2 regions of the Cryobacterium sp. MDB2-A-1 genome follow, and region 2 is predicted to be linked to the other one. Evidence: riboswitches for the same ligand, from Rfam matches in the RefSeq annotation. Region 2 holds a riboswitch; the other holds the start of a gene.
The links. Region 2 has a riboswitch for magnesium ahead of E3O39_RS14950 (Nramp family divalent metal transporter). Riboswitches for the same ligand answer to the same signal wherever they lie in the genome.
Positions count from the first base shown of each region.

Region 1: linked by a shared signal. The riboswitch ahead of E3O39_RS18480 (Nramp family divalent metal transporter) and the one ahead of E3O39_RS14950 (Nramp family divalent metal transporter) in region 2 are both predicted to bind magnesium.

Region 1 covers NZ_SOFK01000055.1:2,664-17,286, reverse strand. The annotation lists gene E3O39_RS18500 (KUP/HAK/KT family potassium transporter) at 251-2,161, opposite strand; gene E3O39_RS18495 (glutamate decarboxylase) at 2,735-4,123, shown strand; gene E3O39_RS18490 (LCP family protein) at 4,601-5,953, opposite strand; gene E3O39_RS18485 (LCP family protein) at 6,243-7,640, shown strand; M-box (ykoK) riboswitch at 9,033-9,202, shown strand; gene E3O39_RS18480 (Nramp family divalent metal transporter) at 9,555-11,138, shown strand; gene E3O39_RS18475 (magnesium transporter MgtE N-terminal domain-containing protein) at 11,200-12,498, shown strand; gene E3O39_RS18470 (DUF1003 domain-containing protein) at 13,498-14,397, shown strand; gene E3O39_RS18465 (MgtC/SapB family protein) at 14,485-14,623, shown strand, end outside.
Region 2 covers NZ_SOFK01000037.1:1,441-10,845, reverse strand. The annotation lists gene E3O39_RS14955 (magnesium transporter MgtE N-terminal domain-containing protein) at 213-1,481, opposite strand; gene E3O39_RS14950 (Nramp family divalent metal transporter) at 1,611-3,281, opposite strand; M-box (ykoK) riboswitch at 3,498-3,667, opposite strand; gene E3O39_RS14945 (hypothetical protein) at 3,949-4,632, shown strand; gene E3O39_RS14940 (LCP family protein) at 4,828-5,139, shown strand; gene E3O39_RS14935 (hypothetical protein) at 5,397-5,798, shown strand; gene E3O39_RS14930 (cation:proton antiporter) at 5,812-6,969, shown strand; gene E3O39_RS14925 (anti-sigma factor) at 7,198-8,010, opposite strand; gene E3O39_RS14920 (DUF4397 domain-containing protein) at 8,400-9,101, opposite strand.

The sequences.
Region 1 (14,623 bases), on a different contig from region 2:
CCCGCGCGAGCTCCGTCTCGAAAACTCAGAACTAGACAGCCGTTGCCTGACGGCCTTCTGAGCCCAGATGCGTGCGAGCCTCCCTCAACCCTTTTCGTTCTTCTTCGGCCAAAGGGTCACCGTTGACGATCTTCCTTGACGATCGCTCTTTGCCCGCCCTCTGACCCAACGATGTGGCCGTGAATTTCAGCAAGTGTTAGCAGCCTGGGGTTGTGGGATCGTCAACCGTTTCTTTGAGTTGGTCCGAAGTTTAGAGTAGTGCTTCGCGGGCGAGGACGATGGTTCTGTCTCGGGGAAGCTCGATGACGTCGACGGGGTCGGGTGCGAGCCTGTCGAGGGCTAGGAAGAGGACTTGGGCCCAGCGAAACATTTTGCTCCGCCGGTTGTAGCGGGGTACTGGGGTGGAGATGAAGAATGTTGCGCGTGAGGAAGCGAAATTTACTAGCGCTGTCTTGTCGACGGTGTGAGCTTCGGTCAGCAGTTCTGTCATCCGAGGTTGCTCAAGGAATCCGACTTTTGCGACGACGCGAACGATTCCGGAGGGGAACGTTTCGACGTTGATTCGTTGTTTCATCCCGACGGTGGAGGGGACGTCGACCGTTGACCAGCTCAAGAGGATGGAGCGTTTCTGGAGGGCATGATTTTGAGTGACCATTGTGCGCAGGGCAACGGGCACAATATTTGGATTCCGGGTAATGAACACTGCGTCTCCGGGAACCCGGAACAGGTCCCCTTTGGCGAGTGTGAGAAATGACTCCAGGTCGCTGAGGGGGAGCTCGCCGATGCGTCGTGCGGCGCGGATGCGTTGCTGTCCTATCCACCATGAGCCCATCACTGTGAATATGATTGCGCCGATTGCGAGTGGGAGCCACCCTCCCGAGGTCGCCTTGGGGAGGTTCGCCACGAGGAACGCGAGAGTCACCAGGAGGATTGCGCCTGCGGCGATAATTCTTGGCGTGAGGCGTCTGGAGTGTGCCCAACTCCAGGCCAGGTAGACGATGGTGGTGATGGAGATGGTGGTGGTGACGGCGATGCCGTATGCGGAGGCTAACGCGGCGGATCCTCGGAAGCCAATTGTCACGGCGAGCACAGCAAGTGCAAGTAGGACGTTGATGGCTGGAACGTAGATCTGGCCCTCGTTCTTTTCCGATGTGTGAATTACTCGAAGTGGAGGGAAGAGCCCCAGACGCCACGCTTGATGGATGACGGAGTATGTCCCTGAGATCACAGACTGGGAAGCGATGATCGTGGCGGCCGTGGCGAGGATGACCATGGGGAGTTGACCCCACGCGGGCACGAGGCCGAAGAAGGATGCGGTTGCCTCCTGCGGGTGGCGCAGAGCCAAGGACGCCTGCCCAAGATAGTTGAGGACCAGGGCGGGAAAGACGACCCACATCCATGCGCGCGTGATCGCTTGTCGGCCGAAATGGCCGAGGTCGGCGTAGAGGGCTTCGGCTCCCGTCACGGCCAGAACGATCGCGCCGAGGGCGAAGAAAGCCGTCGCGGGCTGGTCGATGAAGAAAAGTACAACCCAGTGCGGTGAGAGCGCTTGAAGGACCGCGGGGTCCTCCAGGATCGACGCGCCACCCGTCACTGCGAGGACAAGAAACCAGAGCAACATTATCGGGCCGAAGAGCCGCCCGATTGTTCGGGTGCCAAATCTTTGTATCGCAAAAACACCCAGCAAGATCACGACTGCGATCGGCACCACAAGGGCGGACAGGGTCGGCTGGATCACTTCTAGACCTTCTACGGCGGACAGAACCGAGATCGCGGGGGTGATCACGCTATCGCCTAAAAACATTGCGGCACCCAGCATGGCAACAATAGTGAAGGTCGTGAGGGTTCGAGCTTTCAGACCGCTCCGGCGGAGAAGCCCGAATAGTGCGAGAAGCCCACCTTCGCCTCGGTTGTCAGCCCGGATCAGGAAACGCACGTAGAGGATCGTGACAACCAAAGTGAGCGCATAGAGGATGGTCGCCGTCGACCCGTACACATATTCGGCCGACGGTCCGCTGATATCGGAACGACCGGCGTCAAACGTCGTCGTCGCTGCGTAAAGCGGGCTGGTGCCAATATCGCCGAAGACGACACCCATGGCCGCAATCATGGGACCCACAACCAAAGCCGGACCGCGTGCGCTCAATTTTCCCAACTTCACGAATCCTTCTACATCCAAAACAGGCTCACGGCAGCTGGGACCGCTATCGATCCGCTGAACGGTTAGCGTGCGAAGCGGTCTTCCAAGCGCCGCATCAACTAATCCCTGAATCCTAGGGTGCGTGGAGAGCGTTATGTGTGCCGCAGCCGGTATCGTGCGACGTGTCGGCAACCATCGGTGAGCACCAAGTCGACGTGGCCGGCGCCCACTCCAGAGTTTCCACGGACCGCCCCTCTCTGTGAACCTCCGGAAATAGATAGAAGGCCCAGCGGCTGGGGTGCGTGAAGCCCTGTTCGTCCTCGAACGCGGCAGCACCACGAGCAGGGCGGCGATGCGGGTCGAGACGCGGTGGCGGGTTAGAGGGCGGTAGGTGGTCATCGCGCATTCATCTTCGGTGTTTCATCCCGCGAGCTCGACGAAAAATCTTCGACTAGGGCGAGCATTTTTGACATCACCTCCAACACCACCCCGTCGGCGCCGTAGAGCAGCTCGACTGCATACGCCACCCCGACCGGGCTGCCGGCACCGGCGGTTTGTGGTCGATTCCCGGCCCGATACGGCAGCATGGACCCCATGCAGGCCAACCCAGAGTTCAATCCGGAGTTCTTAGAGATCAACCCGCTTTTCGCGCGCCCGGGTGAGGACGCTGTTGCCCCACGTTATGTGCTCGGCACGGAGCCGATGGAGGCGGAGACGGCGTACCAGATCATCCACGACGAGATCATGCTCGACGGCAATGCCCGGCTGAACCTCGCGACCTTTGTCGGCACCTGGATGGACGATCACGCCCGCCGGCTCTACACGGAGGCCTTCGACAAGAACATCGTCGACAAGGACGAATACCCCCAGACCGCCGCGATCGAGGAGTACTGCTGGCGGATGATCGCGGGCCTCTGGCACGCGCCCGAGCCGCTGGACACGATCGGCACGTCGACGGTCGGGTCCTCGGAGGCGTGCATGCTCGGTGGACTGGCCCTGAAGCGACGTTGGCAGCAGGCCAGGCGGGCGGCCGGGAAGCCGAACGGGCAGCCGAACCTCGTGATGAGTTCCGCGGTGCAGGTGTGTTGGGAGAAGTTCTGCAACTACTGGGACGTCGAGGCGCGCTTCGTGCCCCTCAGCGAGGAGCATCCGAGCCTCGACGGCCACAATCTCGCGAGCTATGTCGATGAGAACACGATCGGCGTCGTCGCGATCATGGGGGTGACGTACACCGGCGCCTACGAGCCGGTCGCGGCCATCGCCGCGGCCCTCGATGAGATCCAGGAACGTACCGGCCTGGACATTCCTATCCATGTCGACGCGGCATCCGGGGGCATGATCGCGCCCTTCCTGCAGCCGGAGCTGGAGTGGGACTTCCGGTTGGAACGGGTGCACTCGATCAACACGTCCGCGCACAAGTACGGTCTCGTGTACCCGGGCCTGGGCTGGATCGTCTGGCGTTCGAAGGACCTGCTGCCGGAGGAGCTGATCTTCCATGTCAGTTACCTCGGCGGAAGCATGCCCACGTTCGCCCTCAACTTCTCCCGACCTGGCGCGCAGGTCCTCCTGCAGTACTACCTCTTCCTCCGGCTCGGGTTCGAGGGATACCGTGCCGTGCAGCAGGTGTCCCAGGACGTTGCACGATTCCTTGCGCGCGGCATCGGGAAGATCGGCGCCTTCACCCTGTGGAATGACGGTTCAGATATCCCGGTGTTCGCGTGGCGGCTCACGCCCGGCCACACCCGGAATTGGAACCTGTTCCACCTGTCGGACCGGCTGCGTTCCCATGGTTGGCTCGTCCCCGCGTACCAGATGCCCGACGACCTGTCGGAGATGACGGTGCAACGGATCGTTGTGCGCAACGGGCTCAGCATGGACCTGGCCGCGCGCCTGCTCACAGTCATCGAGCAGGAGACGGCGTACCTCGACAGGCTCGAGGGGCCGATGCCGGTCGAAGGGCAGCAACCCGGCTTCACTCACTGACACCCCGCGGCGGTCGTCCGTACAGCAGATTTCCCTCACGATTCGGTTGGGCGCCGCCTTGCCAAATGCGGCCATGAAGGAGACCCGGTCACGGTCACGGCAGGCGTGGTGGCGGCGTCGACCATGAGGGGGATAGCGGCAGGGGAGCACTGAACGAAAAAGTGAACCGCACTCCTAGAGCGAGGGGTTCTCTGACAGGCGCCGGTAGACAGTGTGGTGAGAAGCCTCGCTCAGCCAAATACCTGGCAGTCTGCGGCCGGCGGTGTCGATTGGGTTGACGAGGACAGTTGGAACGTGGCCGTGTTGGTCACGTTTGACCATGACCACAAAAGTTTGGCCCCAAGCATCGTTCGTCTGGAGAGTCACGGCCGTCCACATTGTTGACATCGGGTTTCCCTCAGCGTATTAGGTCTTGTGGAGTGTAGAAGTTCGGTGGGCCTCCTCACAGCAGTTCGCGAGGTCGGGGGTGGACAGGGGTTAGTCAATGCATGCGTTGCCCGCGAAGTGTTGTTCCCCTGCGCTGGGTGACGCGGCTGGGGCTGGAGGCGCTGCTGGAGCTGCTGGAGCTGCGGTTGGCACGGTGACCTGCTTGCCGTCGGTTCCGAGGACGAGAGTGATATCGGTGCCAGTGCCGGTGCTGACCGGGTCGGCACCGGGAATGAATGCGGCGAGTGCCTTGGCGTCGCCCTCTTTCCCTGGCGGGTATTCGATGGTGGTGTTTGGGCGTGCGGACGTTGAACTTGGCACGCCGGTTGCGAATCCGAGGGATTTGAGGGTGGCAGTGTTTGTGGCGGCCGCGCCGTTTGTTGAGCCGCCATTGAGAACAGTGACCGTAACGTCGGATACCGGTGACGCGGTTGCTGTCGTATAGGCGGTGGCCGTCCCGATGATGCCGGAAATGAAGGCCGGCATTGCGGCCTGGTCTACTTGCACTACGGACACGTCCGCGCCGTTAACGGTGATTGTCGGTGTTCCGGAGACTGGGATGGTGGTGGAGGTGATGTTGCTCGGGTTCAGGCCGCCGAATCGGGTGGCCAAATCGAGCAGATTCAGGCCGGGATCTGTTTGCAGTGACGCACTGACCGCATCAAGGACTTGGGGGAGTTTGACGGGGTCAAGTAGCGTACCGGCTGAGAGCAGTTGGCGTGCCTCCATGGAAAGGAAATACCTCTGGCGCACCTCACGGTCCAGATCGCCTTGGGGCAGGCCGTGCCGTTGACGGACGAATGCGAGCGCTTGCTGGGCATTCAAGGTGGAAATGCCAGCGGGCAAGTTGATGGTGGAATATGGGTCGTTCACTGCGGCGTTCAGGCAGACCTGGATGGGCCCGAGGGCCTGAGCGATGTTATAGAAACCCATCATGGAGACCCGAACGAAATGGTCGATGGTTAGCCCTGTCATGTTTTGAATCACGCTCGTGAGTAGCTGCGCGCCGCCCACGTCGCCCGCATCGTTCTCGCTGCCGAAGGCGAACGCAGCATTGAGCTTGTTCTTGCCGAAACCGGGGATATCGACCCAGGAGTCGCGGGGGAAGGAGATCAGTGTCGGTGAGTCGCCGTTAGCGGGGAGGTGGAGGACTATCATCGTGTCCGTGCTCGTCCCGCCCCCGTCTTGCTCAGTGCCCAGCTGGGCAAGTTGGGCTGCGGTGGCGTTGGCGGGGCGGTGATCATCACCCACGAGGAGGATGTTCTGATCTTGGCCATCCAGGTCCCGGCTCGGAGCATTCGCCGAGGAGATCGCATCAATATGCGTGATCCCAGCAGCGAATCGTTGATAGTTATAGATCGCATAACTGCTTCCCGCGAGCAGGGCGACGACCACAACAATCACGAACCAACGTGTTATCACCTGCCGACGGCGCCTACGACGGGGGCGGTCAGCGGGACGGTCAGTGGACATGACGGTGCTTCCGATAGGACAGCAGGCAGTCGCGTAGGTAACAATGAAGCACGTCCCTATATAAGGCCCTCGACCCGGGAAAGGCCCGAAGGACACTCCCGCACCGAGCCCGAACGCAGCCTGGTCCCAGCTGCACTCTCGATTCCCCGCGCTCCGGCTGCTGACAGAGCCACGAACCGCTCGGTGGGTTCCCAGCAGTTGCCTACTCGCGTTGTATAAGGTGCGGAGCAAGCGTGTTGTTTTTGACGGGGTAGCCGCCGATCTGCAGGAGAAAGCCGGGGTCAACGTGACGGAAAAGCCGCCGCTACCGCTTCGGACGCGAGCGCATTCCTTGGGTGCCCCTATTCGCCACGGACGGTTGCAGCGGCGTAGCCCGTGGCAAACCGTGAGGGTCGCGCTCGTGTTCTCTGTGAGCGTTCTCCTGGTCAGTGGGGGGACTATTGCAGCTGTTGCCACGTGGGATGTTGCCCGCAGCGTGAAACCGGGCGTGCATCTCGCCCACCTCGCGGACACACCCGGGAGCACTGCTGCGCTTGCGGTAGACGTCGCAGCCATTTCCGGCGGGGTCGATCTACTCCTGACGGGAACGGATACCCGGTCCGGGCAGGGTGGGGCTTTTGCGACGGGCGCAGGTTTGGCGGGAAGTTCCGGTGCGGGCAATAACGATGTCACCCTGTTATTACACATTTCGAAAAACCATCAGAACGTGAGTGTGATCAGTTTCCCTAGGGATCTCATGATCCCTGTTCCTGCGTGTCCGCAATCTGATGGGTCGACGGCGTCGGCGTCCAGTCGGGTGATGTTGAACGCGACGCTCGCCCGCGGAGGGCTTTCCTGCGTGGTGCTCACGATCGAAAAACTGACCGGCGTTCAGATTCCTTTCGCCGCCCAGATCAGTTTCGACGGGGTCACGGTGATGTCCAACGCCATCGGCGGCGTCACCGTGTGTGTGGCCTCCCCGATCGACGACCTCTACACGAATCCGCCCTTGCATTTGGCGGCCGGACAGCAGAGCATCGTCGGTGACATGGCCTTGTCGTTCCTGCGGAGCAGACACGGTGTCGGTGACGGCAGCGACCTGGGCCGCATCAGCAACCAGCAAGTGTTCATGGCCGCGTTGGCCCGGAAAGTCGAAACGGGCGGCGTCCTCGGTAACCCTGTCATGCTGTACTCCCTGGCCAAGGCGGCGACAGACAACATGGTCCTCTCTGACACCTTGACCAATCCCACGACTCAGGTTCAAATTGCGCTCGCGCTCAAAGACACCGGCTTGGCGAACATGGTCTTCCTTCAGTACCCCGCTGTGGCCGACCCGCAGGACGTGAACCGCGTCATCCCGCAGAAGGAGGGTGCTGCTGTCGTGAACGCAGCTCTCGTCGCTGACCAGCCCATTCAGCTCAGCGGTGCCCCCGGTCGGGCAGCCGTTCTCGACAAATCTGCGCCCGCGGCCCCGAATCCCACGCCAACTTCCCTCTCGACTCCTGTGCCGGGCAAGACTGGACCGGCCACCACACCCACCCCTGTACAGGCGGCCACGCCCGGCCCCGGGGGCGCCGTCCTCCCGACGACCGTGACGGGACAAACAGCAGCTCAACAAACCTGCAGCAAAGGAAACTAGGGCGCTCGACCCCTCCCGGAAATCCACGCTGGGTCATAACGGAAGTAGCGCTTTGAGACACGCGGATACGGTACCTGTCTGACGCGAAAGCCTATTTTCCGGCGGGAGCAGGGGAGAGGGATTGCTTCGTGGGCAGAAAGTCCCCGGAACACGGATACCTCCCGCATCCCTGTTGGCCTTGTCCCGGCGTCGATATCCGCAACTCGACGCTTTTGTCCCTCGGGTCCTCGGGTCCTCGGGTCCTCGAATGCAACCCAGACCAGCGACTTCTGCGCATTCATCACCACTCGTGGGAAAGCACCACTTGGATATCGGCGCGGGAACCGGTCGACAGTACCTCAGCTGCCAGTTTGCTCGGTGTTAGCATCGCGGGCACGCTGGGCAGCGTCGTGCTGGAGCGGCGGCAACCAGCGTGGAGAACTGGAGATCGCAGGTTAGAGGGAGCTTCCCAAGGGGTTGAGGGGGTGCAGGTTGCGGTCGAAGTCGTATCGGAGGAGTTGCCCGGTCGGGAGTTCAGCGTCACGGGTCTGCCGAGCATGGCTGTTGTTGAGAATGATCCGTAGTTGAGTAATAACGTGCGGATCTGCAATGAGAAGTATGGTTTGCCGGTCGGAGAGCAGCGGCATGAGCAAATCTGTGACGAACGACCGCATCGAAGTGGATACGACGTTCTTGGTGTCAATGTCTGCTGATAGTTCGAGCCTGCTCGGCGGGCTGAACGAGGTCGAAGTTGCGTCACCGGTGTTGCCAGCTTCGGGGGACGACTCGGTTCGCGACAACCAGCCGGGCCGGAGTGAGGGGTCTTGGCGCCGTGCGCTTTGGGGACGATCCCAGGGCTCTTCAACGTCCAGTCGACGGTCGGAGCGGACAACGCGCGGTAGGTGACGCAGTTCCGTCAGTACCGCTTGAGTGAGCGGGATACAGCGCGGTTCGCAGGGCGTGAGGACCATGTCTGGTGCGATCCGGAAGAGATTTAGTCGGTGAGCGGCCAGACGCGCCTGGGCGGTGAACGTCGGGTCCGTCATCGTGCGGAGAGGAAGGTCACGCCCGGGATCAGACCGGGAACCGGCTGCGACCTGGTTCGCGGTCAGTGGCAGCAGGATGAGGGATCCGAACGAGTGCATCCCTGTCCTCTGCTTCCTCAAGACTTGGTCTCGACTTAGGTCCTCGCCCTTGGCGTTCTGGTCTTTCCGGGTCCAATGAAGGGTTGGACCGGGGGGATCTAGTCGAGTTGAGCACTTTAGGACGCCGCGCGCTAGCAAGGTAAAGCTATCCATGTTGCCGCGACGCCATACGGCTGGCCGTTTAGCGTCGCGGCAAGGTGAACGCTTGTGGAACATTGACAGCCGCGATTGCTTCTGTTGGGGTCTCCGCGTACAGTCATCTTTGCAGGGCGCCGTTCGTTAGCTGAGGCTCCTTTGTGGATATAAGCCAGCGACCCCCAACGTCCAGAGACGCCCCGGGTCAGGACAGGTTTTCCCGGAACAAGGGATTGCCCCGATTGGCTCCCGGTTTCCGGGTTAACGCCGCAAAGTGCCAAAGGTCTTACGAGGAGAGGTTACCTCGGCCGGTCTGGTCGGACTCTTCGTGTGCGCTGAGCAAAGCGGAGGGAGCACGTCAATGAGCGAGAGCCATAGACCCTACCTCCTGCCGACCACGCACACCAGGTAGCAGTCTGCCTGCACACGCCTGTCTGGTGGCGTGCCCCGGTGATCGCAGCCCGGCCAGGTCATATTTTCTCGCCCGGCCCTGTGGTTTCCACGGTGCTCCCGACATCGCCGGCCCTCGTCGGGCCGCGTTTGATCGGCTCCCGGATCCTGTCTTTTCATTTCCTGCAGAAAGTTCACCATGGATACAACGTCAAACCTCGTTCCTCCGACCGGGCCCGTGTCAGCGGTCCTGGATTCCGCGCACGTGGGCGATATCGAAGGGGCCATGGGCACGATTCGACTCGGCGATGATGCGCCGCGGCGGGGCGTGCGGGCAAAACTGCGTACCCTTTTGGCCATTCTGGGTCCTGGACTGATTGTGATGGTCGGCGACAACGACGCTGGCGCGTTTGGGACCTACACGCAAGCTGGCCAAAATTATGGGACCACATTGCTGTGGACGTTGCTGCTGCTGGTACCCGTCCTCTACGTGAACCAGGAAATGGTGTTGCGGTTGGGGGTGGTCACGGGGGTGGGCCATGCCCGGCTCATCTTGGAACGTTTTGGAAAGTTCTGGGGAGCCTTCAGCGTCATTGACCTGTTCATCCTGAACGCGCTCACCATCGTGACCGAATTCATCGGTATCAGTTTGGGCTTGCAGTATCTGGGCATCCCGCAAATTCCCGGCGTAATTGTTGCAGCCGTGCTCGTGCTCGGCGCCGTCAGCACCGGGTCTTTTAAACGGTTCGAACGCGTCAGCATGGTTCTTGTTGCCGGGTCCCTCTTGTTGGTCCCCATTTTCTTTCTGTCGGGCCCGAATCTGGGCGAGATGGCGACCAATTTTGTGCTCCCCGGGATGCCACCCGGGTCCCAACTTTCCACGGTGATGCTGCTCATCATCGGGATCGTCGGCACGACCGTCGCCCCGTGGCAGTTGTTCTTCCAACAGTCCTATGTAATTGACAAGCGCATCACGCCCCGGTTCATGAATTACGAAAAGGTCGACTTGTGGATCGGGATCTTGATGGTCATCGTCGGTGCGGCCGCCATCATCGGCTTCACGTCCGCCACCTTCACCGGCCGGCCCGAATTCGGCAACTTCACTGACGCACTCGGGGTCGCAGAAGGCCTCGGCAAGTTTGTCGGACCTGGCGTGGGAGTGATGTTCGCGATCGCGTTGATCGACGCGTCCATTATTGGTGCGGCCGCAGTAGGTTTGTCGACTTCATACGCGTTGGGCGACGTGTTGGGGTTGAAGCACTCCCTGCACCGCAAACCGTGGGAAGCGAAAGGCTTCTACGCCGTATTCGCCGCACTCCTCGGCCTGGCAGCCACGATTGTTCTGATTCCCGGTGCGCCGCTGGGACTCTTGACCGTGGGAGTACAGACTCTCGCCGGGGTGCTGCTACCTTCAGCCACGGTCTTCCTCTTGTTGCTCTGCAACGACAAAGACGTGCTGGGCCCCTGGGTCAACGGCAAATGGTTGAACCTGTTCACGTCTGTTGTCGTCGCCGTGCTGGTCATGCTTTCCATCATCCTCACAGCCAGCGTTCTCTTCCCAGACATCACGGGAGAGACAATCTTGTCCATCCTCGGCGGGGGCAGTGTCTTGGGAATTCTTGTCGGAGCGACTGCCCTGGTCCTTCGCCGGCGACGCCCGGCCGGTGATGCGGTGCTCCCGATGGAACACAGTCAACGTCTCCGTTGGCGGATGCCACCCCTCACCCTCCTCGCCCGCCCGGAGCTCTCCACCGGTCGGACCATCGGATTGGGCGTGCTGCGCGCCTACCTGATCCTCGCTATGGTCCTCGTCGTGGTCCGCGTCGTCCAGCTCGCACTGGGCCACTAGCCGCGAGCACCATATTCTCAATACCGCCCCGACAACGCGCCACCTCTACCTAGCCTTGTTCGTGAAAGAAGCCACTGTGTCTAACTCTCCCGTTCCAACAACAACTAAATCTGCTCTGCGTCTTTCCCAACTCCTGCGCCATGCCGTGGTCGACAGCCAAGGAAAACAACTTGGCAAACTCGCTGACGTCATTGTGCGCCTCAGGGGAGATGACTACCCCCTCGTGACCGCGCTCGTGGTCAAAGTGGGTTCCGAAACCATCTACGTCCCGATCGCCGACGTCGCAGCCCTGGAACCCAATCGAGTCGAGCTCACCACAGCCCGCTTGAACGTGCGGGCATTCCAGCGCCGCCCGGGCGAGGTCCTACTCAACGCTGACGTCCTGGGCCACCGCCTCATCGACGTGCACATGGCATCCCTCGTCCGTGCTCACGACATTTACCTCAGCTCCGACACCGCCACGTGGGCTGTCACAGGATTGAACGTGCACCAAACCCACTGGTGGTCCACCCGGAAGACCATCTCCACCGACCCGGCACGGGACTGGAAATCCTTTGAAGCCCTCATCGGCCACGAACCCTCGGTCCTCGTTCGCGCCCCGTTTGGGAAATTACGCCGTCTCAAAGCAGCCCAAATTGCAGACCTCATCGAAACGGCAGACGCTAAAGAGCAAAGCGAACTCCTCACTCAAGTCCACAACGACCCGGAATTCGAAGCAGACGTCTTTGAAGAACTCGACGAAGACAGCCTCACCCATCTCCTCAAATCCCGAAGTACTGCTGACGTCGCTTCTGTTCTGACCCGGATGCGGGCAGATGACGCGGCCGACGCCATCACTGACCTCCCCCAGGCACGACGCCGGGAAGTCCTCGCTCTGCTCCCTGAACCCCAACACACCAAAGTTCTGGCCCTGCTGGGCTACCACACTGCAACGGCAGGGGGCCTCATGGGTGTGGAATACCTCGCTCTGGCGGAGCACGCGACCATCCAAGACGCCCTTGATCTCATTCGCACCTCGACAACTCAACAACCGGAAGCCCTCACCACCATTTACAGCACCGCCGACGACGGAACACTCCGTGGTGCGATCAGTATCATCCGCGCCCTCCAAACAGACCCGCACCGTCCCCTCCGCGAAGTCGCTGACCCTGATCCCGTTCACGCCGCACCACAAGATGACATCATCGACGTCACCACCCGCATGGCTGACTTCAACCTCCTCACCCTCCCGGTCCTCGACGAAAGCGGCCACATCCTCGGCATCATCACCGTCGACGACGCCCTCGAAGCCGCCCTGCCCCAGGACTGGCAACGCCGCGAACCCCAAACCCACGCCTCCCTCACCCCTGGCGCCGTGTGAGATCGTGCCGTCTTTTCGAACAGCGGCTCCTCCCAGTGAAGGATCGTCGAATCCAGAGCAGCGTTACGATTTCACTGAGATAGCGGCGGAGGAAATGGGCTCGGATCTCCGCTGACACGATCTCAGTTCCGCGCTACGTAGAGGCGATTCGGCGACACCGGCTGTGAAGTGTTTTCTTCTCTCCGGTTCTTTTCTCACCGAATTCGTAATGGTGACCGAGAGTGAGCTGCCGTGGAGATTTCGGACAGCGGAATTAGGCCGTGGGGAGCGACCAGCCCAAGCGCCAGTCAAGCTGCCGCCCCAACACTGGGAACCCAGGTCTGTGAGGATCTACACGTCGCTTATCATGAGCGTCATGGTGAGTATTCGAGGGCCTGAGCCCCACTCGATCGTGCGCTTGAGCCCCATCGATAGCGCGCAAGAGCACCAGTGGTGGTGTGGCTCAGCACCACGGGCGCTCTCCGTCATCGATTACGCGGCGGCGAGGGATGTATGCTCGCGCATGTGCCATGACCGGGCAGGTCTCGTGTCCACCAGCGGGCAAACCTGGTGGCCGCCTACGCCCAGTTCCAATTGGCCATGGATAAACCGGCTCGACCGCCGGAGGACGGCCAGCGCCGCGTCGAAGCCGGCCTCGTCGCTGAAGGGGGTCTCGAAGATTTTGGCCGTCACCGTGACGGTTGCTCTCCCGATCCGCGCCGCCCATTCCTCGATCCGACCTCGGTCCCAGGTTTGGAAGGTGCTGCCTTCGACATCCCCTGGGCGGAGTGGATCGCCCGTCGCGACAGACCCTGATTTCGCAGCTGCAGGATCTGCTTCGCTTTGATCTTCCGTACCATTGCCGGGACTCCTGCCACCATGTGGCGATCACATGCTGGGAGGAGCTTTTCAGGTGGTGCTCAACCACGCCGGCAGTGGGGCTGAACGATACAAATCAGGCATCTCAACAGTGGGGCTCAACCGCACCACAAGTGGTGCCCAACGAAGCCAATATTCATCATGGACCACACCCGCGAATTGAGACCTTCCAAGAGAACGGCGCCCACTGACGCTGCTGCGGCCAGTGAGGATGCACATCTTGGCCTAAATGCTCGACTTGGACTTTTTCTCACCAGCAAGGTCGGATCCATGTGGTCCGTTTACATCACTATCGTTTTCGTCTTCGTCTGGATTGTCCTGGCCAGCGTCGGACCGTTACATAAGACTGACCCTTACCCGTTCCCTTTCCTACTGTTCCTGGGCAACTTGGTGCAGCTGGTACTCGTGTTCGTGATCCTCGTAGGCCAGGGTGTACTCGGCCGCAGTTCTGATCATCGTTCCGAACGCACCTTCAGAGACGCTGAAACGATTCTCAGCGAGGTCCTCACACTGCATTCCCACCTGGTGAAACAAGACCGCATCCTCAACAAGGGCGTCGAGCTGGTCAAATCGAGTGCGCACCCGCGGGTGAAGGAACGGGAGACGATAAAACCGACTACGGTCGGGGAGCAATATGTGGGACTCAATGGTCGTATCGCTGCCGCAAGTACAAGGGCCGTCAGCACAATGTGGGCTTTCTATTTTGCTGTGTTTTTCCAGTTTGGGTGGATCGGATTGGCCTTGACCGGAATCATCACCTTCGACCCCTACCCATTCGCGTTTCTCCTCTTTATTTCCAGCCTCCTCCAACTGGTGTTCATGTTCGTCATCATGGTCGGGCAAGATGTACTCGGCCGGGCCGGTACCCAACGCGCCGAGCAGACTTACCTTGACGCAGAAGCAGTCGTCCATGAATGCCGCAGACTTCAGCGCCACCTCACACAACAAGACAAAGCAATAGTCGCGATCTGCAATTACATCGAATCCGAAGCCCCCCAAGACCACCCCATCAGACAAACACTGCCCACCGTCACATTCTAAAAAACATACAAAGAAGAGTGAGTGGCTGTGAACCCAACGGATTTTGAATTCGCGCTTCGCCTGCTTCTAGCCACCGGGTGTGGCCTGATGATCGGTCTCGAACGTCAATTTCGCTCACGAACGGCTGGGCTGAGGACTCAGGCCCTCGTAGCGGCGGGCGCCGCAGTATTTGTGCTGTTCGGAGAGCAAGCCGGTGTTCCCCAGGCACCCCTGCAATGTCGCGCCC
Region 2 (9,405 bases):
CTCTCCATCCGAGACAACTAAAAATCAAACCCAGTTACACCGAAAACTTGACAGACCCACAAATTCCGCCGCGCCCCTGGCTGGGGTGCAGGTGTCGACGGTGAGGACTACGTTGATCGTCCTGTCCTCGGAACGTGAATGCGTGGCGGTCGATCAACGCTCAGCACCGCCGTGATCAGCGTTGTCAGTAGTTCGCCGCCCATTTGGGCGGTTCAGTCTTCGTCGGTGAGTGGAGGCTGGGAGCTGTGCGCCTGTGCTTCTCTGCGTCGCCAGTCTTCTGGGAGTGCGGCTTCGAGGGCATCGTCGACTGTGATGATGCCGAGGATATGCCCGTCTTCATTCACTACTGGCAGGGTGAGGAGGTTGAAGTCCGCCATCCGAGTTGTGACGTCGATGATGTCGTCTTCGGGGGCTGCGTGAACTGGTTCGGGGTCGACTACTTCCTTCAGGGCGAGCTGCGCGTCGGCCTGGAGGGCGCGGATGATGCTGATCGCTCCGGTTAGCCGCTCGTTGCTGTCGAGGGTGTAGATGGTTGTGAGTGCTTCGGGTTGTTCGGTTGTGGAGGTCCGGATGATGTCAAGGGCGTCCCGTATGGTGGCGGTTTCAGACAGGGCGAGGTACTCCACACCCATGAGTCCTCCTGCTGTTGCGTTGTGATAACCCAAGAGTGTGAGGACTTTGGTGCGATGAGGTTCGGGGAGGAGTGAAAGCACCTCCTGGCGCCTCTCCTGGGGCAGGTCGGTAATCGCGTCAGCGGCGTCGTCGGCACGCATACGGGACAGGACCGAGGCGACATCCGCGGTGCTTCTGGACTTGAGGAGTTGGGACAGACTGTCGTCTTCGAGTTCTTCGAAAACGTCCGCTTCGAATTCTGGGTCTGCGTGGACCTGGGCGAGGAGCTCATCCTGTTCCTTGGCGTCTGCTGTTTCGATGATGTCCGCCATCTGTGCGGCCTTCAGCCGGCGGAGCTTCCCGAACGACGTGCGAACGAGTACGGAGGGTTGGTGTCCGATCAGGGCTTCGAAGGAGCGCCAGTCCCGCACAGGATGATTGTCCTTGTCGCGGCGTGGGGACCACCAGTGTGACTGGTGGACGTTGAGCCCGGTGACGACCCAGACGCCCGGGGCCGGGCTGAGATATACGTCGTGGGCCGGGACTAGGCGGGTGATGTACACATCGTGGGCGCGGACCAGGGAGGCGAGGTCCACGTCGATGAGCCGGTGGCCGAGGACATCCGCGTTCAGGAGCACTTCTCCTGGCCGGCGTTCGAAGGCCCGGACGTCGAGACGGGCGCTGGCAAGCTGGACGTTTTCGGGCGCGAGGTCCTGGACGTCGGCGATGGGGACAAATACCGTTTCGGAGCCGACCCGGACCACCAGCGCGGTCAGGAGCGGATAATCGTCTCCGCGGAGTCGGACGATGACGTCAGAGAGTCTGCCGAGGGCTTTGCCTTGACCGTCAACGACGGTGTGCCGGAGCAACTGCGAGAGGCCGACCTCGGAATCGGTCATACCGCGGATCGTCGTGTTCACTGTGGGTCTTCTTTCCCGATCGTTGCTTGGGTTCTTGGCGGAGTTGAGGATGTTGACTTGAGCGTAAGACTCATTTGCTCAGTGGCCGAGAGCGAGTTGAACGACCCGCACGACGACCAACGCCATCGCCAGGAGCAGGTACGTGCGCAAGACGGCAAGGCCGACGCGCCGGCCCGAAGAGAGCTCGGGTCTGGATAGAAGGGCCAGGGGTGGCATCCGCCAGCGCAACCGCTGAGCGTGCTCCATCTTCGGGACGGGCTCCCGAGCCGGGCGTCGGCGGCGCACCACACCCACGATCAGACCGGTGACCAGGCCGAGGAAGGTGCCCCCACCGAGGATCCACAGGATCGTACCGGCCGTGATATCCGGGAACAACACGCTGGCCGTGAGGACGATAGAAAGCATGACCAGGATGGCGACCACCACCGAGGTGAACAGGTTCAGCCACTTGCCGTTGACCCAGGGTCCGAGGACTTCCTTGTCGTTGCAGAGCAAAAGAAGAAAGACTGTGGCGGAGGGCAACAGCACTCCGGCGAGGGTTTGCACGCCGACGGTCAAGAGTCCGAGCGGGCTACCGGGGATGAGGACGACGGTGGCAGCGATCACGAGGAGGCCCGCGAACACGGCGTAGAACCCTTTGGCCTCCCACGGTTTGCGGTGCAGGGAATGCTTCAATCCCAACACGTCGCCCAGGGCGTATGACGTCGAGAGGCCGACGGCAGCCGCCCCGATGATCGATGCGTCGATCAGCGCGATCGCGAACATGATTCCCACGCCCGGCCCCACATACTTACCGAGGCCCTCTGCCACTCCCAAAGCGTCGGTGAAGTTGCCGAATTCTGGTCGCCCCGTGAACGTCGCAGAGGTGAAGCCGATGATCGCCGCCGCACCCACGATGACCATCAAAATCCCGATCCACAGGTCGACCTTTTCATAGTTCATGAAGCGCGGGGTGATGCGCTTGTCGATGACGTACGACTGTTGGAAGAACAACTGCCACGGGGCGACCGTGGTCCCGACGATTCCGATGATCAGCAGCATCACTGTCGAGAGTTGTGAACCCGCGGGCATTCCCGGGAGGATGAAGTTCCTGGCCATCTCGCCCAGATCCGGGCGAGAGAGCACGAAAATGGGAATCAGAAGCAGTGACCCAGCAACCAGGAACAGGCTGACGCGTTCGAATCTCTTGAAGGACCCTGTACTTACGGCGGCTAGCACGAGCAGGGCTGCGACGATGACGCCGGGGACCTGAGGGATGCCCAGGTATTGGAGCCCCAGACTGATCCCGATGAATTCGGTGACGATGGTGAGCGCGTTCAGGATGAACAGGTCGATGACGCTGAACGCACCCCAGAATTTTCCGAACCGTTCCAGAATCAACCGGGCATGGCCTACCCCGGTCACCACACCCAGCCGCAATACCATCTCCTGATTCACGTACAGAACCGGAACGAGCAGGAGCAAGGTCCATAAGAGTGAGGTGCCGTAGTTTTGCCCGGCCTCGGTGTAGGTCCCGAAGGCACCGGCATCGTTATCTCCCACCATCACGATGAGCCCGGGGCCGAGGATCGCAAGCAGGGTACGAAACTTGGCCGGGAACCCTCGGCGAGGCGCATCATCACCCAAACGAATTGTTCCCATTGCACCTTCAATATCGCCGAGATGGGCTGAGTCGAGCACAGCGGAAAGCGGCCCCGTCGGGGTCGGGCCGGTTTCAGGGCTGGTGACGCTTTCGCTGCTGTTCGTCATCGTGTGCGGCTTTCTGCGCAGGGAGCGAGTATGTGTAAGCGTGGGAATTCCGGAGGCGTTGCCGGAAGAGCGCGGGCCAGGGGCCGCGCGCGGGGAAGAGCGAGTGTCTAACGGGCAATTACGGGCAGAGGGAGACAGGGTCTATGGCTCTCGCTCATCGGCGTGCTCCCTCCACTTCGTTCAGCGCGCACGAAGAGTCCGACCTGACCGGCCGAGGTGACCTCTTCTCATAAGACCTTTGGCACTTTGCGGCGTTAACCCGGGAGTCGGGAGCCAATCGGGGCAATCCCTTGTTCCGGGAAAACCTGTCCTGACCCGGGGCGTCTCTAGACGTTGGGGGTCGCTGGCTTGTATCCGCAAAGGAGCCTCAGCTAACAAGTGGCGCCCTGCGAGAGTCACGCTACACGGAGAATTTACTGCTCCGCAAGCAAGGTGTGGCTACGCTCAGACCCGCAGCAAACCGACCGTGAGTCCGCCGCCCACTGGCGGATAACGATGCCGTGCACACAGGACAGGGCCCCGGATCCAACCCGTGGTAGGACATGCTGGCCTTCCTAGATTGCCCGGCTGCATGGTGTTTGACTGTGGTCATCCTGCACAACCGTCGCCTCGAAGTCGAGGGACGCCCCATGCTGCAGTATCCCGCTGTGGAAGGAGCGCGAGGCGGATGAGTGAATTCGGTGTACTGATTCTGTTGGGATTCGGGGACACGATCGACTCTGTCCCTGTTCACAACGAGACAGCCATCGAGACGCCCGGCAGAACCGGCGTAGACGATTCGGCCGTCATCCTGGCACAACGCGCGGCGGATCTGCTGGCCGCGGCCAGGCTCTCTCCCGACGTCGTGTTCACTCCGCCCCGAACAAACAGTATTCGGTTCGTCAATACGCTCCTGTGTGAACTACACAAGCTCCCGCGCGCGGTCATCTCAGATCGTCGCCTCGACGTAGAGCCTGCTTGGCCTCGTGCTCGCGCCAGCATGCGGCGCGATCGCGGTTACCCAGATGGCTGGCTCAGCCGGACCGAAAGGCCCCTGGACCGAACCGATGCAGCTAGGAGAATGGGAGCGCGATGGGAGGACGGTGACGAATTAGAAGAGACGGACCCAGCCGACCCGACATTGTTCGCAGCTGGGGTGCTGTCCGAGTTCTATTCCCAGCGCGTTGTTTCCTTCCTCCTCGGCCGCCAAACGGTCCTCGTCATCGCGAGCCCTGCATCGATTCGGGGCATTCGCTCCACACTCCGGGGTGACGCGCTTCAGCTTGGTGATGAACTGCCCGCCGGTCAGCCGCTCGCGTACTCATTCGACCGGCATCTGCGGCCCACCCCTTCTGAGGGCCGCAATATCTGAAGCCCGGTCTGGATCTCGCTCACAGGTGACTCGTTGGGCCATCCGACGGCCCCAGTTGAGTATGTCGCAGCGATCACCGGGGGCGTTAGCCTGCTTTTGACTGGTATGGATACTTGCACTGGACAGGGTGGTGTGTAACGCGACGAGTGTCGAGTTCGCGCGGGAAGTTACGGAGCGGGCAACAACGAAGTCACGATGCTGCTGCACATCACGCAGGATCACCACAGGGTGAGCGTGATCAGCTTCCCGCGAGATCTGGTGCTCGCTGTCCAGGCCTGCCTCCAAATTGATGGGTCCGCCGGCTCCGCGTCGAGCCGGGTGCTGCTACACACGACGCTCGCTCGGGGCGGATTCTCCTGGGTCGTGCTCGCGATTGAGAAGCTCACCGGGTTGCATTTTCCCTTCGCCGCCCAAATCCGTTTCGACGGCGCCACCGCCTCCTTCAAAGCCGTCGGCGTCTTCAGATGCGGCGTTTTCCACACCCAGAATCCCGGTATCAGTGGTTAGAGGGTAGGTGCAGAAGAATCTCACCGACCGTGCAATTCATTGACGATGAACGTACCTACCGGGAGGCTCATCATCGCCGCAAGCCGATCTCAGCGCAAATTGATGGACTTACGACGCCTGCATCGCGGGTGCCTCCATAGCGGCCGGATCACTACTACGCTCAAGCTATCAGGCGGTGGATTCTAGCCCGGGCCGGGCCGGGCCGGGCCGGAAAGTTCATTCCCAAAGCCTGCTCGAAAAAACAAGGGAAGGCCACCATGCCCAAAAAAGTCAAATGGCTGGAGTCGCCCGAGGCGCAGGACTACCCGAGCGCCGCGGACTACTCGCACCTGCTCCTGCAAGCTGAGAGCGTCGACGCCACCGTGCAGGCGCTCCAAGACACGCCGATCACCATTCAGAAAGCCAAGGACATTCTGCGGGCTGCGGGCCTGCCGCTCCTTGACGTGACCAACCCCCACGTCGCCTCTGACTTGCTGAAAATCCGGACCGGCGTGAAGCTCTCGCCAATCCTGCTCGTTCGTGGCAATCTCTCTTCGGCGGTGCCTTTACACATTACGGACGGCTACCACCGGGTCTGTGCGGCATATCACACCGATGAGAACACGAACATTCCCGTGCAGCTGGCCGACCTGATCTTGGGGCGGCCGGCCGTCCCCTAGTGGTGGTTTCGCGATGACGTTCCAAACCCTGGCGATCATCTCGATCGTTGCGCTGCTCGGGCCTTTGCTGGCGATCCCACGACGGTGGAATCTTCCGGTGACGCTGGGCGAGATCCTGGCGGGCATCCTCGTTGGCCATACGGGGCTCCGTCTGGTCGATTCGTCGGACCCATCGATCACGCTGTTGGCCGATGTCGGATTCGCTCTGATCATGTTCGTGGCCGGCTCACACGTGCCCGTGCGGGACGTGCAGATCCGCTCCGCACTGGGCACGGGCGCAGTTCGTGCGTTGTTCACCGGAGTCCTGGCGGTGGCGCTTGGTATTGGTGCCGCCGTCGTCTTCGGGAGCGCACACGCGCCCCTTTACGCCGTGCTGATGGCATCGTCCTCGGCGGCACTCGTCTTGCCGGTGATTGATGCCCTGCGACTGCGCGGAAACTCGGTGCTGCAACTCACTGCCCAGGTCGCCATCGCCGACATTGTCGCGATCATCGCCCTGCCTTTGGCGATCGATCCGCCTAACGCCGGCCGGGCGGCCCTCGGAGCGGGCGCCGTCGCAGCGGCCGCTGCGGTGCTCTACCTGACGTTGTCGCGTCTGGAGCGAAACGGCGCTCGACTGCGGTTGCATCGGCTCTCCGAGCAACGCAAGTTCGCTCTCGAACTCCGCATCCAATTGGCGGTCCTTTTTGCGATGTCGGCTCTCGCGGTCTCCGGCCACGTCTCGATCATGTTGGCCGGGTTCTCCTTCGGACTGGTCGTCGCCGCCATCGGCGAGCCCCGCCGGCTAGCCAGACAGCTGTTCGCACTCGCGGATGGGCTCTTCGGACCACTTTTCTTCGTGTGGCTCGGCGCGTCCCTCAACCTCGGTGACCTCCTCACACACCCGCAGATGATCCTCCTGGGCCTCGCGCTCGGTGGCGGCGCCCTGCTCACCCACGCCGCCACTCGGTTCCTCGGTCAGGAGCTGCCTCTGGGCTTACTTTCTGCTGCCCAGCTCGGGGTTCCCGTCGCCGCGGCCACGATCGGTGAGCAAGCCCACCTACTCGTACCCGGCGAGGGCGCGGCCCTCCTCCTCGGCGCGCTCGTGACCATCGTCCTCTCCTCACTCGCGGGCGGGCGCGCCGCGAAGCGACAAGCGAACATATCTGCCGCACCTCCTGCGGCACCCTAGTCTCAGACCCAGCCGCGTCGGGAGGACGACGAGGGTTTACCAACGAGTGACTCGGCCGCAGCCCTGGACGGTTCCCATCTGCCGCGTCGTCAGCGACCCCGATGGGCGCCCTCGTCGGTTGCTCCGGACTGCCGGGTTTCAGGCAATCTAGAGTGCCACGGCCATGATCATCTACGTTTCTTTTCGGCGGTCGAGGCGTTCTCAGGTCTTTGGGCTTGTGAGTGTGCTTCAACTGGCTTGCAGGTGTCCGCGTACGATCGTGTTCCCAGAGTGTGCGGGGTTCCCGTTGTTGGGTTGAGCTGAGATGTCGACGAGGGGATATTGGGTGAGGTCGACAGTGTCGGGGATGTCGAAGCGGCCCGTGTTTCCGTCGAGCAGGCCGATGCTGATGAGTCCTGAGGCGTCTGCTTTGATCAGCCAGACCTCCCGTAGAGAGCTATCCGGGGTGGCGGGAGCCGTCAGGTCGACGGTCACGTTGCGGTGCCCATCCGCGCTCTCCTTAACCGACGCCTGGCCGTGTGCTTGCCAGCCGGGGAAGGAGGTGAGCTGCGCTTGGTAAATCACTGTCGGTGCGGCGGCGTGCTGAAGTGAGTCGAACCAGATACCACCGGCCAGGCCCGCGATGAGGCCGATGAGCGCAGCTGCGAAGGAAACAGGTAGCCACCGACGGCGACGCGGCGCCAGATCAACGAGTACGCGAGCCCTCGTCGCGGTGAGATGATCCCTCGAAGTTCGGGTTTGGGCGCGCTCCGGGACATTGGTTGCCGCTGCGGGCGTTGCGCCGACGAATTGGTCACGTCGTGGCGTGCTCTTGACGTCGGCACTGAGCCCGAGAGCGCCATGAATCCGCTCCCAGACCGCTTCGGCAGGCTCGGTAAGGGACACGTTGCGCGCCGCCTGGCCGACAACCACGATGTGCTGCAGGGAAAGGAGTTCGAGCGCGCACCCCGGACATCCCGCGAGGTGCTGGCGTTCAACTTTGGTGAGGTCGGCCCCGGCTAGGGCGATGATGGCAAGGTTCTCGGGGTCAATGTGTGTCATCGCTCGCCTCCAATCGGTTACGCAGTCCGGTGAAGATTCGAAGAATGCGGCTCATCCCGGGGCCCGGGCTATTCGGAGTGAAGCGTTGACCGGCATGTTGCTCGTTCATGGTCCCCCATCCACTGTGGGCGCAGAACGGTGTCAGGCACAGCATAGCCAGAAGCCCCCTTCAGAGAGCCACTGAGAAACTGACAATAGGTTCGGCCGTCGAAGGGATCTTTGTGTCCTCGTGGCTCGGGTCGAGTCGGCGGGCACACGCAGGTCTGGCCCACGGGGGACAAGTGGAGCTCACCCTGATGTATCGGACGGGTTCGGTTCGTGTTTGTGTGCGTTGAGGCGGACACCTCCTGCACTCCGATGGCAGAGCGCAGGAGGTGTCCGGGTGGTGCCTAGTGGTGGGCCTTGTCGAGCTTGATTGTCTGCACGGCGAAGGCGAGGTTGTGGTCAGCGAGGCTGCCCCATGCATACACGATGGTGTTCGTGCGCTTGGCAATCGTCACGTCGGCCGGACCGATCAGCGCAGCGGTCGTGCCGGTCGCGGCAACGGCCGCGCTGATCGTCCCCGTCGGGAGGGTCAGTTCGACCTCGTCGGGGTTGGTCTGGTCGGTGATCGCGGCGGCACCGTTGGCCAGGATATCGACCGAGGGTGCAGCGGCGACGTGGCGGACCGTGAGTCGGCCCTTGCCCTTTCCGACGGGATCCGGGTTGTTCTGGAACAGGGTCGCGGTCGGCATGCCGGCCTCGGTCAGGTGTGCGACCGCGGTGTAGTTGTTGCCGCTACCCAGCTTGAGATCGATCGGGCCGATCACGGGATTGGAGGCGTCTTTGGCGTCAGCGGCGGTGATCGCCACGGAATACGTGCCTGGGTCAAGGCTCAGAGTGTCTGAGAATGAACCGGGGGTGAAATTATCCAGGGTGAGTGCTCCGTTGACGTAAACGTCGACCGTGACGCCCGGGATTGCGTGGAACACGGTCAGTTCGGCGGGGCCGTTGTCCCCGTGGCTGTGGCTCTCATTGGCGTTTGCCGGCATGAATCCCGCGAGGGCGACGAGTACACCGACTACGGCGCCGACAGCGATGGTCTTGCGCATGGTTACCTCCTGCTATTTGTCATGGACGGGAAGCGTCATCGCCTCCCAAACTCTCTTCTGATTGGACTCCCGTTTTGGATGCACGCGACGCCAATGATTTTGGAACCCATCGGCTGGACCCTGGCTGGCGCTGCCAGCGCGAATCTCTCAGCCGAGTCCGCAGAGTCGTCCAGGGCAGCGAACTGTCCCTCGCAGGGTGCGATTCATATCACTTGGTCGATGATCCTGTCCCGTCGGTCCGCCGGATCAACTTTCCGAACTCGGATTCTGACGCCAGCTGAGATCCAAAAAGTCGCGGCTGGGC